One region of the Mesorhizobium sp. BH1-1-4 genome, then DNA from elsewhere that is predicted to be linked to it. Evidence: riboswitches for the same ligand, from Rfam matches in the RefSeq annotation. Region 1 holds a riboswitch; the other holds the start of a gene.

Region 1 (6,862 bases):
GCAATTTGCGATCGTGAAGCTGGCAACTCAGCTTCGATCGAAAGGAGTTTCGTCCATGACCGCTTACGCCGTTGCCCATATGCGTCAAACCACGATGGGTCCCGAGATCGTCGAGTACCTGCACAGGATCGATGCCACGCTGGAACCTTTCGGCGGCCGTTTCCTGATCCATGGCGGCAATCTGGAGGTGGTCGAGAACGACTGGCCGGGCCACCTCGTCATCATCGAATTCCCTGACAGGGCGCATGTGCGCGACTGGTATGCTTCGCCGGCTTATCAGGCGATCCTGGCGCTGCGGACCGACAATTCGCTGTCGGATGTGGTGTTCGCCGACGGCGTCGAACATCCGCACAAGGCGACGGATGTCCTGGGATAGGATTGGGCCGGCAGCCCTACCGCTTCAGCAAGAACACCGCCTGCTGGCCGAAGAAATTCCAGAACCACCAGGGCATCGACAGGCCGATCTTCTGGCCGTTGGCGTCGAGCGCGGTCGCCTTTTCCACCGTCGCGCCAAGCTCTTCGCACAGGTTGACGAAGTCGCGGATGGTGCAGAAGTGGATGTTGGGTGTGTCGTACCAGGAATAGGGCAGGTCCTTGGTCACCGGCATGCGGCCCTCGACGAACAGCGACAGGCGTACCCGCCAATGGCCGAAATTGGGGAAAGACACGATGGCGCGGTTGCCGATCCTGAGCAGTTCGTCGAGCACCAGCTTGGGGTTGCGGGTCGCCTGCAGGGTCTGAGACAGGACGACGAAGTCAAAACCCTTGTCGGGATAGAATTCGAGGTCGGTGTCGGCATCGCCCTGGATGACGCTTAGCCCGCGCGCCACGCATTCGTTGACGCCACGCTGCGATAGTTCCAGGCCGCGGCCGTCGACCTGCTTGGTTTCCTGCAGCAATTCGAGCAGCGAGCCGTCGCCGGAGCCGACGTCGAGCACGCGCGATTGCGGCGGGATGAGATTGGCGACGACCTCGAGGTCGACACGCTGGCTGCCGTTGACGCTCATGATGCGAGTCCCCTGGCGCGCGCGGCGGAGCCGACGAAGCCGTTGATGGCGGCAAACAGTTCCGGTTCGTCGAGCAGGAAGGCATCGTGGCCGCGGTCGGTCTCGATCTCGACGAAGGACACCGAGGCGCCGGCGGCGTTGAGCGCGTGCACGATCGAGCGGCTCTCCTCGGTCGGGAAAAGCCAGTCCGACGTGAAGGACACCAGGCAGAAACGGGTCCTGGTGCCGGCAAAGGCGTCCGCCAACCTGCCGCCATGGTCGGCGGCAAGGTCGAAATAATCCATCGACCGCGTCATGTAGAGATAGGCGTTGGCGTCGAAACGATCGACGAAGGTCATGCCCTGGTGGCGCAGATAGCTCTCGATCTGGAAATCGGCATCGAAGCCGAAGGTCAGCGCTTCGCGGTCCTGCAGATTGCGGCCGAACTTGCGGTGCAGGGCGGCTTCCGACAGATAGGTGATGTGGGCGGCCATGCGCGCCACCGCCAGCCCCTTTTCCGGGCGCTTGCCGTGCTCGAAATATTTGCCGCCATGCCAGTCCGGATCAGCCATCACGGCCTGGCGCCCGACCTCGTGGAAGGCGATGTTCTGTGACGAGTGGCGCGCGCCGGTGGCGATCGGCAGTGCCGAAAAGACCCGTTCGGGATAGCTCGACGCCCATTGCAGAACCTGCATGCCGCCCATCGAACCGCCGAGCACGCAGAACAGCTTCTCGATGCCGAAATGGTCGACCAGCATCTGCTGCGCGCGTACCATGTCGCGGATGGTGATGACCGGAAGGTCGAGCCCATAGGGCTTTCCCGTGGCGGGGTTGGTCGAGGCCGGCCCAGTGGAACCGAGGCAGCCGCCGATGACGTTGGAGCAGATGACGAAGAAGCGGTTGGTGTCGATTATCTTGCCGGGGCCGATCAGCACTTCCCACCAGCCCGGCTTGCCGGTCACCGGATTGGTGTTGGCGACATGCTGGTCGCCGGTCAGCGCGTGGCAGACGAGGATGGCATTGGAGCGCGCGTCGTTCAAAACGCCATAGGTCTGGTAGGCGATCTGGAACGGCGACAGCAGTGTGCCGGCATCGAGCTTGAGCGGCTTGTCGGGTCCGAAACGCAACACCAGGCTCGACGGATTGTCGACCTCGTTGTTGGTCCTTGCTGCGCGCGGAGCGGCCATTCTCAATCTCTCTTGCTGCATCGTTTCTTGCGAAGTCGCCGCTTATTTCGCGGCGCCGATGCGGTCGTCCGGCCGGCAGCGGACAATAAAAAACCGGCATTGCCTTCGCAAAGCCGGTTACGTCACGCAAACGGCCCTTTAGCGAATTGTTTAACGTGGCTGCAAGCCGACCGGCCAAATCACCACGGAACTGTCTTCGTCCTTCTAGAACCCGCCCGGCTCGCCGTCAATGGCGGCCGCTGCCACCACTGCCGGCTCTCGACATTGCCGGCCATGGCTTGTATTTCCGCTGCGGCTTCCGGATGGAGGCGCTTTCGACGGATTTTGCAAGACATGAACCAGATACCGGATCAGGCACGTCCAACCCCGCGTGCGGGCATCATGGAGATAGACGCCTACGTGCCGGGAAAGAGCGCCGCGCCGGCCGGTGTCACCAAGGTCTACAAGCTGTCGTCAAACGAGAATCCGCTCGGGCCTTCGCCCAAGGCGATCGAGGCAGCGCGTGAGGTTGCCGCCAAACTCGACATCTATCCCGACGGCACCGCGAGGCGGCTGCGCGAGGCGATCGCCGAGGTGCATGGCCTCAACGCGCGGAACATCATCTGTTCCAACGGTTCCGACGAGATCCTCGGGCTGCTGGCGCAGACTTATCTCGCGCCCGGCGACGAGGCCATGTTCACCGAACATGCCTTCATGGTCTACAAGATCTACATCCAGTCGGCGGGCGCCACGCCGGTCGTGGTCAGGGAGACCGACGAGCGCGCCGACATCGATGCGATGCTGGCGGCGGTGACGCCGCGCACGAAAATCGTGTTCCTGGCCAATCCCAACAATCCGACCGGCACCTATGTGCCGTTCCAGGAGGTGCGCCGCCTGCATGCCGGACTGCCGAAAAACGTGCTGCTGGTGCTCGACGCGGCCTATGCCGAATACGTCCGCCGCAACGATTATGAGGCCGGCATCGAGCTGGCCGGCAGCGCCGAGAATGTGGTGATGACCCGCACCTTCTCCAAGATCGGCCTCGGCGGAGCGCGTATCGGCTGGATGTATGGTCCCATGCACATCGTCGACGCGATCAACCGCGTGCGCGGTCCCTTCAACGTCAATGCGACGGCGATCGAGGCCGGCATCGCCGCGATCCGCGACCGCGCTCATGTCGAGCGCAGCGTGGCGCATAACGAGACCTGGCTTGCCTGGCTGAGCGAGGAGATGACCAGGCTCGGCCTGCGCGTGACGCCGAGCGTCGGCAATTTCCTGCTCATTCATTTTCCCGACGACCAGAAGCATTCGGCGGCGGCGGCGGACGATTATCTGAGCGCGCGCGGCTATATTCTGCGGCGCGTTTCAGGCTACGGCTTTCCCAACGCGCTGCGCATGACCGTCGGCACCGAGGAGGCCAATCGCGGTGTCGTCGCCGCGCTCACGACATTCCTGAAAAGCCAGAACGCCTGAAAAGCCAGAACGCCTGAAAGCTAGAACGTCCGAGAAGCTGGAACGCCATGACATCACCGATGTTTGAAAAGATCGCGCTGGTCGGCATCGGCCTGATCGGCTCGTCGCTGGCCCGTGTCATCCGCCGCGAAGGCCTGGCTCGCCATGTCGCGATCTCGACCCGCAGCGCGGCAACGCTCAAGCGGGCCGAGGAATTGGGGCTCGGCGATTCCTACACCACCGACGCCAGGGAAGCGGTGCGCGATGCCGATCTGATCATCGTCTCGGTGCCGGTGGGCTCATCCGGGGCGGTGGCGCAGGAGATCGCGCCGGCGCTGAAGCCCGGAGCGATCCTCACCGATGTCGGCTCGACCAAGGCCTCGGTCATCGCGCAGATGCAGCCGCATGTGCCCGATGGCGTCCATTTCATTCCCGGCCATCCGCTGGCGGGTACCGAAAAATCCGGCCCGGATGCCGGGTTTGCCGACCTGTTCGACAATCGCTGGTGCATCTTCACGCCGGTGCCGGGCACCGATGCGGGTGCCTTGGAAAGGCTGTCGGAATTCTGGCACCGCTGCGGCGCCAACATCGACACGATGGACCCGCAGCATCACGACATGACGCTCGCCATCGTCTCGCATTTGCCGCACATCATCGCCTACAACATCGTCGGCACCGCCGACGATCTGGAATCGGTGACCAAGACGGAAGTCATCAAATATTCCGCCTCCGGTTTTCGCGATTTCACGCGTCTGGCCGCCTCCGACCCGACCATGTGGCGCGATGTGTGCCTGCACAACAAGGATGCCATCCTCGAAATGCTGGCGCGGTTCTCGGAAGACCTGGCGTTCCTGCAGCGCGCGATCCGCTGGGGCGACGGCGACAAGCTCTTCGACCTGTTCACCCGCACCCGGGCCGTGCGCCGCTCGATCATCGAGGCCGGGCAGGACATCGACGTACCCGACTTTGGCCGCCAGGCGGTCGAGCATCCCAAAGGGAGCTGATATTCAGGTGAGGCCGGCCTGCAAATGGCTGATACCTGCGCTTCCGGTGCTCACGTACAAAGGTACGCTCCGCTCCGGTTCTCGGCATCAGCCATTTTCGACTCGGCCTGACCTGAATCTCAACTCCCTTAGCGTTGTTAGAGTGTCGGCCAGGTCACTGCCATCATGGCGAGCGTCTCCGCCCGATCTGGTGCGCCCAGCCTGCCGCCGAAGCGCAGGCATTTGAGCGCGGCGGCGGCACTGGCAAAGCGCAGCGCCTGCTCGACCGGCATGGCCTCCGCCAGCCCGACGGCAAAAGCGCCGTGAAATACATCGCCCGCCGCCAGCGTGTCGACCGCCTTGATCCTCGGGGCCTCGACATGGCGGGATGTTCCGGCGCTTCGATCGAACCACCATGTGCCCGCCGCGCCGCCGGTGACGGCGACGAAGGCATCGGTGCGGGAAGCGAGTTCGGTGCAGGCGGTCTGCAGATCCAGCGCGTGGCCGCATACGATGCGGACCGCCGGCTCGGAAGCGACGATGTGCGAGGCCAGCGGCAACAGCAGCTCCAGCACCGCCAGCGGCGCGGTGTCGGCATCGAGGATCGCCGGCCGGCCGGCCGCGCGCGCCGCCTTCAGGGCAAGTGCCGCTGCACCCGGCCAGCGCACATCGGCCAGCACGGCATCGAATGCCCTGATGTCGGGGAACGGCAAAGCCTCGGGATCAGCCTGCGCGCGCGGGTCGTAGAAGGGCACGATGATACGCTCGCCATGCGCGTCGACCAGGATCGAGGCCAGCGCCGAGCGCGCACCGCTGACGCGGCGCACATGGCTGCAATCGACGCCCTCGGCTTCTATTCCGGCAATCAGTTGGTCGCCGACCGGATCGTCGCCGGCGCTCGCCCATAGCGACACATTGGCGCCCAGGCGATGCGCGGCGCAGGCCGCGCTGGTGGCCATGCCCGAGGCGATCTGGACGCCTTCGGAAGCGATGAATTTCCCCTGATGGTGGGGCAATGTGTCGACACGCAGGATCGTGTCCAGCGTCAGCGCGCCAACACTCAGGAGCCTCGCCGATCTTGCCATGGGTGCTATTGCACCGGCTTGATCTTGCCCAGCGGAATGAAGCCGAGCGAGGCCTTGCCCTTGACCACTTTCAGCGGCATCGACGGTTCGCTGCCGAGCAGCGCCAGGGCGGCAAAACCCTGCTCGATCGCGTTCTTCTGCTCGGGTATGGCGCCGGCAAGGATGGATGCCACGGCCTTGGGATCCTTGATCCTGATCATCAGATCGGCGTCGACCAGGCCGTCCACGTCAACCGACAGCGGCCCGGAAAGGGTGACACGCGCCGTCCCCGACGACAGATCGAGGTTGCGGATTTCGATCCTCTGGCCGCGCAGGCTTTTCACCTGCGTGCCGACCAGCGCGACACCGTTCTTCAGGGACACGTCGCCGCTGGCATCGAGCGCCGGCAGGACGCGCCCGCCGATCGCGTCGGCATCGATCTCGAGATCGCCAAAGCTGCCGACATAGTCGAGATCGCCGTTGTTGGGCTGCAATTGTCCAGAAGCCTTGCCGGCGCTGAACAGCTCGACCGGGTCGGTGTCGTCGGCCGGGTCGGTCTGGCCCGACAGGCCTTCGGCCTGCAGCGCGATACGCCGGGGCAGCGGGTACCACAATTTGACATTGGCCTGCAGATTGTCCCAGTCGATCCAAAGCGGCGTCATGCCCGGAACGGAGGTTCTGAGCGGACCGCGCAGATTGGCGACCGGCGACAGGGGCTGGACGATCTGGGCGACGGCATTGAAGGAACCGGCCGAGGCGGCAATGTTCTTGGCATCGTCCTCGTAGGCAAGGTTGTCGCAGGAAACCGTGAAGCTCAGAGGATAACCGCTGACCTTGAGATTGGCGCAGCCGGCCTCGATGCCGTTCTTGTTGAGCGTGGCAACGGTCTTATCGGCCTCTGACCTGACCTTGTCGGCCAGATAGAACCAGCCGGCGCTGTAAATGGCGAACAGCACGAGGATGAACGCGGCAAGCCACCACAGGCGGCGACGGTTACCCGGTTGGCGTTCGTCACTTGACGTCATGCTTTGGCTCTCATTAACGCAGGGATGTCGTGTACGGATTCTCGGGTTGCGACAACAGAGGTCGACGGTGACGAATAGGTAGCCGGGGACGGACGGAAAAAACACCGGTTTCCGGTGTGGTGTTGCCATTCTTTTTCAATCAGGCGCGGCGATATGGGCGATTTTTGGGTGTTCGGTTATGGTTCG
Region 2 (6,862 bases), on a different contig from region 1:
CGCATGAGGTCGACAAGTCGAACTACCAGGCGCTGGTCGTCGACTCCGGCTACATCAAGGCCGAAGACCTGAAGTAATCCCGGTTACAAGGACAGGGGTCCTGCGCGACGCAGGGCCCCTTTTCGTTCACAAGCGGCCCCGGTATTGTTTCTGCCGGCCTAGAGCAATTCCAGGAAAAGCGCGCGGCGGTTTTCCCGGGAAAAGCGCCTAGCGCTTTCCCTAGGGAATTGCGTAAAAACAAGAAAGTCTAGGAGGAGCTAGCCTAATGACCTCGACGATTTTGGAGATGCGCGACATCACCAAGACGTTCCCCGGCGTGAAGGCGTTGTCGAACGTCAATCTCAGCGTCGAGGAAGGCGAAATCCATGCCGTGGTCGGCGAGAACGGCGCTGGAAAATCGACATTGATGAAGGTGCTGTCGGGTGTCTATCCCTCCGGCACCTATGACGGCCAGATCATCTTTCAGGGCCAGGAATGCCATTTCAAAGGCATCCATGACAGCGAACACAAGGGCATCGTCATCATCCACCAGGAGCTTGCGCTGGTGCCGATGCTGTCGATCGCCGAAAACATTTTCCTCGGCAACGAGCGCGCGAGACACGGCGTCATCGACTGGGACGCCAACGAGGCGCGCACGGCCGAGCTGTTGAAGAAAGTCGGGCTCAGGGAAGACCCCAAGACGCTGATCACCCATATCGGCGTCGGCAAGCAGCAGCTGGTCGAAATCGCCAAGGCGCTGAGCAAGGAAGTGAAGCTCTTGATCCTCGACGAGCCGACGGCGTCGCTCAGCGAAAAGGACAGCCAGGCGCTGCTCGATCTCCTGCTCGAGTTCAAGCGGCAGGGCATGACCTCGATCCTGATTTCCCACAAGCTCAACGAAGTGAACCGCGTCGCCGACAAGGTGACGGTGATCCGCGACGGGCGCACGATCGAAACATTGCCGAGGACGGAGATCAGCGAGGACCGGATCATCACCTCGATGGTCGGCCGCTCACTCGACGACCGCTATCCACCGCGCGAGCCAAACATCGGCGACGTCATTTTCGAAGTCAAGGACTGGTCGGTCTACCACCCGATCCATGCCGAACGGCAGGTGATCAAGAGCATCGACCTCAAGGTGCGCAAGGGCGAAGTGGTCGGCATCGCCGGGCTGATGGGCGCCGGCCGCACCGAATTCGCCATGAGCCTGTTCGGTCGCTCCTATGGCCGGCGCATCAGCGGCGAGGTGTTGCTCAACGGCAAGCCCGTGGACCTTTCGACAGTGGGCAAGGCGGTGCAGAACGGCGTCGCCTATGTCACCGAGGACCGCAAGACCTATGGGCTGAACCTCATCGACCATATCAAGCACAATGTGACGCTGGCCAACCTCGGCGGCGTTTCCAGCGGCGGCGTCATCGACGACATGCGCGAGATGAGCGTCGCCAACGACTATCGCAAGAAGACCAATATCCGTGCGTCGAGCGTCTATCAGCTGACCGGCAATCTCTCGGGAGGCAACCAGCAGAAGGTGGTGCTGTCGAAATGGCTGTTCGCCGACCCGGAAGTTCTGATCCTCGACGAGCCGACGCGCGGCATTGACGTCGGCGCCAAGTACGAAATCTATACAATCATCGCCCGCCTCGCCGCCGAGGGCAAGGCGATCATCGTCATCTCGTCGGAAATGCCGGAACTGCTCGGCATCACCGACCGGATCTATGTCATGAACGAAGGACGCATCGTCGGCGAGATGGCGGCAAGCGACGCCAGCCAGGAAAAAATCATGCGCGCCATTGTTCGCGGAGAAGGAAAAGCATCATGAGCACAGACAGCGCTCCCGCGCCGCAAAGCGGCACCTCGGAGGACGTCAAGCAGGGGTCTCGAGTCGCCGTCTCGGCGCTGACGACGAACCTGCGCGAATACGGCCTGATCATCGCGCTGATCGTCATCATGCTGTTCTTCCAGTACACGACGTCGGGAACGCTGTTCAAACCGGTCAACCTCAGCAATCTGGTGCAGCAGAACTCGTTCATCATCGTGATGGCGCTCGGCATGCTGCTGGTCATCGTCGCCGGCTATATCGATCTCAGCGTGGGATCGGTCGCCGGTTTCATCGGCGCGCTTGCCGCGATGATGATGGTGATCTGGCCGCTCGGCATATTCAGCAATCCGCTCGTGGTATCGATCGTCTGCCTCATCGTCGGAGGGTTGATCGGCGCCGCGCAAGGGTACTGGATCGCCTATCACCGCATTCCGAGTTTCATCGTGACGCTGGCCGGCATGCTGATCTTCCGCGGCATCTGCCAGGCCCTGCTTGGCGGCGGCTCCTCGGTCGGCCCGCTCCCCGACAGCTTCAAGGCGCTGAGTTCCGGCTTCATCCCGGACGTGATCGGCCCGCTGACGCTGATCCCGCCGACGGTTAACGCGGCCGGCAAGACCATTTTGGGCAGCGGCCTGACGCTGCACATGACGACGGTCGTGCTCGGCCTGATCGCCGTGCTGGCCTATGCCTATTTCGGCTTCAGGACGCGGCGCAAGCGCGAGCTTCATGGTTATGAGGCAGAGCCTTTCACTCTGTTCGTCATCAAGACCCTGGTGGGCAGCGCGCTGGCGCTCTTCCTGGTCTTCCAGTTCGCGACCTATCGGGGCCTGCCTATCGTGCTCCTGGTGATGGGCGTGCTGATCTCGCTGTTCGTCTTCGTCACCAAGCGCATGACCATCGGCCGGCGCATCTATGCGATGGGCGGCAATGCCAAGGCCGCGCAGCTGTCGGGCATCAACACCGAAAGGCTGACGCTCTGGGTGTTCGTCAATATGGGCGTGCTGTCGGCGCTCGGCGGCCTGATCATCGCGGCGCGTCTCGGCCAGGCCGTGCCGGCGGCGGGCCTCGGCAGCGAGCTCGACGTGATCGCAGCCGTCTTCATCGGCGGCGCCTCGGCGATGGGCGGCGTCGGCCAGGTGATCGGCGCGGTGGTCGGCGGCTTCATCATGGGCGTGATGAACAACGGCATGTCGATCATGGGCGTCAATGTCGACTGGCAGCAGGTGGTCAAGGGACTGGTGCTGCTCGGCGCCGTCATCTTCGACGTCTACAACAAGAACAAGGCTTAAGGGCTGGGGGCACAGACTAGGAGGCATACGGGTTCTAGATCGCGAAGCTGCCGGCAGCCCGTCGGCACCAAGAAGTCCGTGAAGGACCAGGCTCGCGAACGCAATCCGGACGAAGCATTTCAACCGTGGCGCGTTCCCGCGCCGCGCCGGTGAGGATTTTGCCGATTGGCAGCCGGATACAGATAAATGAGAGAGGACTGATCATGCTGATCTCGCAGATTCTCGACGACGCCGAGACGATCCGTGTCGTTGCCCGCAGCGGCGGCAAAACCCGGATCATCAACGGGGCGCGCAGCGTCTATTCGCTGGCGATGGAGGCCGCCCGCACCGGTGTGGGCCTCGCAGCCCTGATCGAACGCAAGGGGCTCGGCGAGACGATCGATCTCGACGCCGCCTACAAGAGGGGGCGCCTGCTGTCGCCGATCAATCACCCCGACCCGGCGCATCTGCACCTGACCGGCACGGGGCTGACGCATCTCGGCTCGGCGGCAACGCGCGATTCCATGCACAAGAAGCTCAGCACCGACGGCGAGGAGCAGCTCACCGATTCCATGAAGATGTTCCGCATGGGACTGGAAGGCGGCAAACCCGCGAAAGGCCAGGTCGGCGTGCAGCCGGAATGGTTCTACAAGGGCAACGGCACCATGGCGGTCGCGCCGGGCGCGGCGCTCATGTCGCCGGCCTTTGCCAAGGATGCCGGTGAGGAACCCGAAGTCGCCGGGATCTATGTCATCGGCGACGATGGCGCGCCGTTCCGCGTCGGCTTCACCCTGTCGAACGAATTCTCCGACCATGTGACCGAGCGCGTGAACTATCTCTTCCTCGCCCACTCCAAGCTTCGCAATGCCTCGTTCGGGCCGGAGATCCTGATCGGAGACCTGCCTTCGGACATCAGAGGCACGTCGCGCATCATGCGCGACGGCAAGACATTGTGGGAAAAGCCCTTCCTGTCGGGTGAAACGAACATGTCGCACACCATCGCCAATCTCGAACACCATCACTTCAAATATTCGGCCTTCCGCCAGCCGGGCGACGTGCATGTGCACATGTTCGGCACCGCCACGCTTTCCTTCGCCGACGGCATCAATACGGAGGCCGGCGACGTGTTCGAGATTGAGGCAGGGGATTTCGGACTGCCGCTGCGCAACCCGCTGGAAATCGAAAAGCCGGTGAAGGTGGCGGTGAAGGCGCTTTGAAAGCCATGAGCGCGGGATCTCCCCTCTCGTGGGGAGATCGGCGGCTTCGACCTTACCGCGCCGGGCGGAAATGCTTTGAGAGCTTGAGGCCTTGCGCCTGGTAGTTGGAGCCGAGATCGGTGCCGTAGAGCGCCTGTGGGCGCTTCAGCATGTGCTCGTAGACCAGCCGGCCGACGATCTGGCCATGATCGAGGATGAACGGCACTTCGTGGCTGCGCACCTCGAGCACGGCCCGGCTGCCGGTGCCGCCGGCCGCGGAATGGCCGAACCCCGGATCGAAAAAGCCGGCATAGTGGACACGGAACTCGCCGACCAGCGGGTCGAAGGGCGTCATCTCGGCGGCATAGAGCGGCGGCACATGCACCGCCTCCTGGCTGACGAGGATGTAGAACTCGTCGGGATCGAGCACCAGCTCGCCGGCGCCGCTCTTTTGGATCGGCTCCCAGAAGTCGACGACATCCTGCGCGGCACGCTTGTCGACATCGACGAGGCCGGTGTGGTGCTTGCCGCGATAGCCGACCAGCCCATCCTTGTCGCCGTTGAGGTCGATCGAAAGCGCGATGCCGCCGCCGGAAATGTTGGGCGGCTCGGTGGCGACCAGCATTTCGGCGCGGTGCAAATCGTGCAACTCGGCTTCCGAAAGCAATGCGTTGCCGGTGCGAAAGCGGATCTGCGACAGGCGCGACCCGGTGCGCGCAATGATCGGGAAGGTGCGCGGGCTGACTTCGAGATAGAGCGGACCGTGATAGCCGGCGGCGATCTTGTCGAACTCGTGGCCACGGTCGGTCATCACGCGGGTGAAGATGTCGAGCCGCCCGGTCGAGCTCTTCGGATTGGCCGAGGCCGAAATGTCAGCCGGCAGCGCCAGACTTTCGAGCAGCGGCACAATATAGACGCAGCCGGTTTCGAGAACCGCGCCTTCGGTCAGATTGATCTCGTGGAGTTGCAGCCGATCGAGCTTTTCCGAAACCTTGTGGTTGGGACCGGGCAGGAACGAGGCGCGCACCCGCCAGGCCTTTTCGCCCAATCTGAGATCAAGGCTGGCGGGCTGGATCTGGTCGGCATCGAGGGCGCGCGGCGACTTCAGCGCGCCGGACTGGAACAGCGCCGAAATGTCCTGATCGGGAAGAATGCCTGTCTGCCGCAAAGTCTGGCTCCGCCCCAAGACTGGTCCCTTTGTTGCAGGTTCTTGCCGCAAAACCGCTAGGCACTTTCGCGGAACCTGCCTTGGTACAAACCTCTTAATGAAGCCGGCAATTGACGCAAGCGTGGCGCGGGTCTAAAGGGTCGTTATCCCGTGGTGATTTGGCCGGTCGGCTTGCAGCCACGTTAAACAAGTCGCTAAAGGACCGTCGGGCCGCAAGGCCGTATGGACCGGTTGCGACTTTTCGCGGCCGGTTTTTTTGTGTTTGGACAGGACGATGACGAGCAAAACGCGCAACTGGAAGCCTCAAACCGCACTCGTGCATGGCGGAACCCTGCGTTCCCAATTCGGCGAAACCGCCGAGGCGATGTATCTGACCCAGGGCTATGTCTACAAGACCGCCCAGGCGGCGGAAGCCCGCTTCAAGGGCGAAGAGCCAGGCTTCATCTATTCGCGCTACGCGAACCCGACCGTCGACATGTTCGAAAAGCGCATGTGCGCGTTGGAAGGCGCCGAGGACGCGCGCGCCACGGCATCGGGCATGGCGGCGGTGACGGCGGCCCTTCTGTGCAGCGTCAAGGCCGGCGACCATATCGTGGCGGCGCGCGCGCTGTTCGGCTCCTGCCGCTGGGTGGTCGAGACACTGGCGCCGCGCTACGGCATCGAGGCGACTTTGGTCGACGGTACCGATATCGCCAATTGGGAAAAGGCGGTCAGGCCGAACACCAAGCTGTTCTTCCTGGAAAGCCCCACCAACCCGACGCTGGAAGTGGTCGACATCGCGGCCGTCGCCGCGCTTGCCAATTCGATCGGCGGGCGGCTTGTCGTCGACAATGTCTTCGCCACGCCCCTGCAGCAGAAGCCGTTGCAGCTTGGCGCGCACATCGTCGTCTACTCGGCCACCAAGCACATTGACGGCCAGGGCCGTTGTCTCGGCGGCGTCATCCTGTCGGACAAGAAGTGGATCGACGAGAACCTGCACGACTATTTCCGCCACACCGGCCCGAGCCTGTCGCCCTTCAATGCCTGGACCTTGCTGAAGGGCCTGGAGACGTTGCCGCTGCGCGTGCGCCAGCAGACGGAAAGCGCCGGCAGGATCGCCGATTTCCTGGCCGAGCAGCCGCAGATCGCGCGTGTGATCTATCCCGGCCGCGCCGACCACCCGCAGGCCGAAATCGTCAAGAAACAGATGTCGGGCGGCTCGACGCTGATCTGCCTCGACGTCAAGGGCGGCAAGCCGGCGGCCTTCGCCCTGCAGAACGCCCTCGACATCGTGCTGATCTCGAACAATCTCGGCGACGCCAAGAGCCTGATCACCCACCCGGCGACGACCACGCACAAGAACCTGAGCGACGAGGCCCGCGCCGAACTCGGCATCGGGCCAGGTACGCTCAGGCTGTCTGTCGGCCTGGAGGACGCCGACGACCTGCTGGAG

What was found. A riboswitch is a leader RNA that binds a small molecule or an ion and turns the genes downstream of it on or off. The one in region 1 is predicted to bind S-adenosylmethionine.
Region 2: linked by a shared signal. The riboswitch ahead of LB569_RS01900 (O-succinylhomoserine sulfhydrylase) and the one ahead of metX (homoserine O-acetyltransferase MetX) in region 1 are both predicted to bind S-adenosylmethionine.

The regions. Positions count from the first base shown of each region.
Region 1 covers NZ_JAIUIN010000017.1:44,910-51,771, reverse strand. The annotation lists gene LB569_RS23475 (DUF1330 domain-containing protein) at 56-376, shown strand; gene metW (methionine biosynthesis protein MetW) at 393-1,007, opposite strand; gene metX (homoserine O-acetyltransferase MetX) at 1,004-2,173, opposite strand; SAM riboswitch at 2,292-2,369, opposite strand; gene hisC (histidinol-phosphate transaminase) at 2,507-3,625, shown strand; gene LB569_RS23455 (prephenate/arogenate dehydrogenase family protein) at 3,673-4,608, shown strand; gene LB569_RS23450 (sugar kinase) at 4,746-5,672, opposite strand; gene LB569_RS23445 (DUF2125 domain-containing protein) at 5,678-6,676, opposite strand; gene LB569_RS23440 (gamma-glutamylcyclotransferase) at 6,830-6,862, shown strand, end outside.
Region 2 covers NZ_JAIUIN010000001.1:415,463-422,324, reverse strand. The annotation lists gene chvE (multiple monosaccharide ABC transporter substrate-binding protein) at 1-77, shown strand, start outside; gene mmsA (multiple monosaccharide ABC transporter ATP-binding protein) at 266-1,798, shown strand; gene mmsB (multiple monosaccharide ABC transporter permease) at 1,795-3,087, shown strand; gene araD1 (AraD1 family protein) at 3,291-4,283, shown strand; gene LB569_RS01905 (2'-deoxycytidine 5'-triphosphate deaminase) at 4,336-5,430, opposite strand; SAM riboswitch at 5,571-5,648, shown strand; gene LB569_RS01900 (O-succinylhomoserine sulfhydrylase) at 5,705-6,862, shown strand, end outside.